DNA from 2 places in the Metabacillus sp. GQ13 genome. Region 2 is predicted to be linked to the other one. Evidence: riboswitches for the same ligand, from Rfam matches in the RefSeq annotation. Region 2 holds a riboswitch; the other holds the start of a gene.
What was found. Region 2 has a riboswitch for cyclic di-AMP ahead of AC6CHR_RS17480 (potassium channel family protein). Riboswitches for the same ligand answer to the same signal wherever they lie in the genome.
Positions count from the first base shown of each region.

Region 1: it holds a riboswitch for cyclic di-AMP, as region 2 does, so the genes downstream of both, AC6CHR_RS18875 (NAD-binding protein) here and AC6CHR_RS17480 (potassium channel family protein) in region 2, are expected to answer to the same signal.

Region 1 is NZ_JCAXET010000016.1:75,342-77,815, forward strand. Features, by position in the region: gene AC6CHR_RS18870 (TrkH family potassium uptake protein) at 1-796, opposite strand, end outside; gene AC6CHR_RS18875 (NAD-binding protein) at 798-1,061, opposite strand; cyclic di-AMP (ydaO/yuaA leader) riboswitch at 1,182-1,328, opposite strand; partial or broken gene corA (magnesium/cobalt transporter CorA) at 1,710-2,474, shown strand, end outside.
Region 2 is NZ_JCAXET010000014.1:51,918-54,391, forward strand. Features, by position in the region: gene AC6CHR_RS17475 (ZIP family metal transporter) at 1-619, shown strand, start outside; gene AC6CHR_RS17480 (potassium channel family protein) at 883-1,542, opposite strand; cyclic di-AMP (ydaO/yuaA leader) riboswitch at 1,829-1,980, opposite strand.

The DNA.
Region 1 (2,474 bases), on a different contig from region 2:
AATATGATGCCCAAAGTTTATCACCTAAAGAAGACAATGTCCCTAACGTATTAGGATTTTGATATTCTAAGGAGAAAACAATAATCATTGCCAACAAATTAAGAAAGAAAGTACCACCTATCATTAGTTTTGAGTGGAGACTTAATCTTTTAAAGCTACGTTTATGCCACAAATCAGATAAAACAGTAAAACCTATTCCCCCAACAATAAACAGGAATGTTATCACGAGGTTTACTAATGGATCACCTACATATCCCATCAAACTGTCTGGCCATATAGAGAATCCTGCATTATTAAAAGCTGATATAGAGTGGAAAAGGCTATAATACATTCCTTCTCCCCATCCATACTCGGGAACCCACCTAATAGCCAAAATCACCATAGCAATGATCTCAATAGTAAAGGAGTATATAAATAAGTTTTTAACTAATTTTATTACACCGCCTAGAGAAGTTTGATTTAGAGAGTGTTGTATGATCAATCTCTCTTTAAAGCCGATTTTCTTCCCCAACATCATAAAAATAAGAATCGCAAAAGACATAATTCCCAAGCCACCAACTTGTATTAGCATGAGAATCACCAATTGTCCGATAGTAGTATAGGCAGTACCCGTATCCACTACAGCTAGACCAGTTACGGTCATAGCAGATGTTGCTGTAAAAAGGGCATCAGTCCAACTGACAGAATTAGTTGTCGAAATAGGCAGCTTCAACAGAAACGTTCCTAAGATGATAAAAAATAAAAACACAAGTACAAGTAGTTGAGAGGGATTTAATCTAATATATTTTAAATTCATACTAAACCCCTTTTTCTTCAAAACGTGCAATGTCCTTATTGTCATCTCCAAAGGTGACATTGCGAATTCCAAGCTGATTTAGAATGGTTTCAACTATTGCATTTGCACTAACAGCATGTGTTATATAGTCCATATATCCATTGACCTTTGCTTCATCTTTATCAACAGCAACTACTTTACCCCCTATTACATGGAACTCTTTTACGATTGTTCCTCCGGAACGACCTAATCCAAATTCAGCAAATAACTTTAACGGTTTTTTCATACTAAACCTTCCTTAAACTATATTTCTATTAGTATTTGTTTTTTAAAAAACAGAAATTTCCAACGAAAAAAGACCACAGAGGATTACCCCGTGGTCATTATTTTTTGATCACAAGTTTCACCATCCTCTCCTTAACGCTTACGGAGTTAGCTGTCGGATTCGGGTCAAGAAGTAACCCTACCTTCAAATAAAGGATTCACCCCAAGTAGCAAAATAGAAACTACAAATTGGTTCCCCCGTTCCATACGGATTCAGCGATCAAGATGATTTATTCATTTATGATTGATATAATACTCCGTTCATTTAATGTTGTAAAGATGAAAATAAATCTAACCTCAAGTGATCTAAAGTAATTGGGCAGCATTCCTGTAATAACTGAAATTGATTTGAATGAAAAAGGACATCACGCTTTTCCTTTTGCTAGCATGTGGGAGAGGGTAGGAGTGTTTAAAATAAAAAAGATGTCGCCTAGTTTGTACAGTATTGCGATTGTAATTTTAGCAATCGTCCTAAAGTTCAATTATGTAAACTAGTTTTGTTTAGAGTATACATCTGATACTTGGATCCTATTCAACAAAAAGGACAGATTAGCTATAAAAGATTGGATATAATATTTTAATGAAGTAACTATTAAAGGATGTTAATAAAATGATAAATGCCAGTGGAATTACTAAGGAAAATCATTTGGAAACAGATGTTTCTATAACTAGATTAAATTTCTCTAAATATAAATGGATTTAGGTGGATTTTAATGAACCTACTGATGAAGAAGTAAAACATTTAGCTGATACTTTTCAATTTCATCCACTTGCTATTGAAGATTGTGTACAGAGACTTCAGCGACCAAAATTGGATTATTACGATGATCATACTTTTTATGTTACACATATTGTACGAGAAGAAGAAAAGGAAATTTCAAAAGAAGAGTTAGATTTTTTTGTAGGAGAAAATTTCATTGTGACTTTTCATCTTATGCCAACAAACGAAGTCAAACAAATTTGGGATAGATTATTGTGTCATAAAAATATTGAGAAATGGGATACCTTTTATGTGTTTTATCAATTTTGGATAAGGTTGTAGATAACTATTTCCCACTAATTTATAAAATTGAGGACGAATTAGACAAAATTGAAGATAACACACTGAACAAATCAATGAGCTTTTTAATGACCGAATTATTCGAACAAGATATATGTTACTGAATCTAAGGCATACAGTTAATCCTATGCGTGATTTATTATATCGTATGTTGAATTCTCATCATTTAAGTGGTATAAGGGTGAGGAGGGAGTATTTTTCCGATATTTATGATCATCTTTTGAAGTTATCAGAAATGGTTATGCCTAATAGAGAAGTAACTGCTGACATATGAGATAGCTATCTCTCACTCACTCACTCAATCCACATCAAACT
Region 2 (2,474 bases):
GTCTTTTGGTACTGGCGTTTTAATTGGTGCAGCTTCTTTTGAACTACTTATTGAGTCTGTTGATCAAGGTGGTTTAATAGCCACCTCTATTGGCTTTCTTTCTGGATCTCTTGTGTTTACAATTTCTGAACTATTGATAACGAAGAAAGGTGGTCATGATAGAAAACGGACAAAAGATAAAAGTGGTCATCATTCAGGATTATCAATTTTTATTGGTACAGTTATTGATGCTATACCAGAATCTGTTATCATTGGCGTTAGTTTATTACAACAGGGTACTGTTAGCTATTTAATGGTTATCGCTGTTTTTATTAGTAACTTTCCAGAAGGTTTATCAAGTACTGTTGGTTTAAAAAAGGTAGGATATCGTAAGAAGACACTCTTATTAATGTGGGGTATAGTTGTTTTACTAGCCTCATTAAGCTCACTTATCGGTTATTCACTACTACAAAATGCTTCACCATTTATTCTCTCTTTTATTTCAGCATTTGCTGCAGGAGGTATTATAGCCATGGTAGCTTCAACAATGATGCCAGAAGCATTTGAGGAAGGTGGGGCCATTGTTGGTCTATTTGCTTCATTAGGTTTATTATGCTCATTGTATTTGTCACAAATCTGAAGAGTGATGACTAGCACATCTAAGCTCCTCGTTTTCTTTTGGTCGTTTTCCCAAGTCGTCTTTAAATAGTATTGCAAGCTAAAGATGGTTGGTGTTTATAAACTTTTAAAATAGAACCTATCGATAAGAGTAGCATAAAAATCGTTTTTTACTAGAGCATAGCCTGGATCATTATCATTAACCAGGCCCGTTACTGTCGTGTTATTGAAGCAACCTCTACTATTAATTGTGATCGATTAAGTATAATAACCTTCGACCATTCATTACATTCCATCTTCTTCAAAGTTGATAATGTCCTTATTCTTACCAATAATTATCAATACATCACCTAATGAAATAATCTCATTATCACCTGGTGACACACTAATTTCTTCACCGCGTTGTATACCAACAACATTACAACCAAATCTAGTTCGAATATTTAGATCGGAAAGACTTTTATCAAGTAATTTCTTTGTTGCGACAACCTCAACCATACTATATTCACGTGAAAGTTCGATATAATCAATCATTTTTTCAGAAATAATGTGATGGGCAATTCTCTTCGCCATATCCCGTTCTGGATGAATAACACGGTTTACACCAATCTTTTCTAATACCCTTTGGTGATAGTCATTCTGAGCCTTTGCCCAGACCTGAGGTACCCCTAACTCGATTAGGATTAAAGAAGTTAAGATACTTGCTTCAATGTCGTCACCAAAAGAAACAAAGGCATGATCGACATTTCTTACACCTAATTGCTTTAACGTTTTTTCATCCATTGCATTGGCTTTTACAGCATGGGTGGCGTAATTGCTATATTGTTGAATCTTCTCATGACTTTTATCTATGGCTAGAACCTCGATTCCAAGCGCATGAAATTCCTTTACTAAACTTCCACCAAAACGACCTAAGCCAAATACAGCGAACTGCTTCTTATTCACTAAGAATTCCTTCTTTCTCTTTCATATTGTTTCTTTTATGCAAAGACTATTTCGCAAAGATTGTAGTTTTTCTTAACAAGCACTTCTGTTCTGTACCTATTTATGTGTGTCTTCGTACTCTTTTCGTATATTATTTAGCCATTTACTTTAAAATAGCTTCAAATTATAAGAAAAAAATCCAATGACCGATTTTTTTGGCTTAATAGCAACAAACTTATAGAATAGAGCCTAGCAAAAAAGGTCACAGAGGCATAATGAACCCCTGTGACCTTATAACATCACATGTTCAATTCCTCTCTAACGCTTACGAAGTTAGCTGTCGGATTCGGGCAAGAGTTTAGCCCTACAAACGAAACTTTCCATTTGATTCACCCCTAATTAAGAAAGACACAATAATGGGTCCTCCGCTCCTTTAATAGGATTCAGCGATTTGAATTGTTTATTCCCTTTTTATTGTTATTTTGTAAACTTTTTATAACCCCTTTAGCTTTCAAAATTCCCCTATTAAATACTGGCTGTTTTCACAAAGATTGTTGTTTTCCGTACAATGTATTAATGTACACGCTTTAAGGATATCTTCGTGCTCTTTTTGCTAAATTACTCTGATATCCCTTTGGATATAGCTTCAATTTAGACCAAAAAATCCAAAAGCCAATTTTATTCGTACTAGAGCAACAAACTTTTAGAAAAGAGTCTAAATAATAGAGCAATTATCACAACGTGTTAAGCTATTACTAATGATGTTGTCGTCCTTTTAGCAATTATAATTTATGAATGTATATTACTCCTCAGGAGTTTGACAGTAAAGGATTAAATTTAACTTTAAAACTCCATTTTAACTGTATATTAGCCAAGTAAGCGAATAAACAACTTAAATACTCACTCTTTCTCAATATCCACAGAAATTATCCTTATAAAAAAAGTGTTAGCAG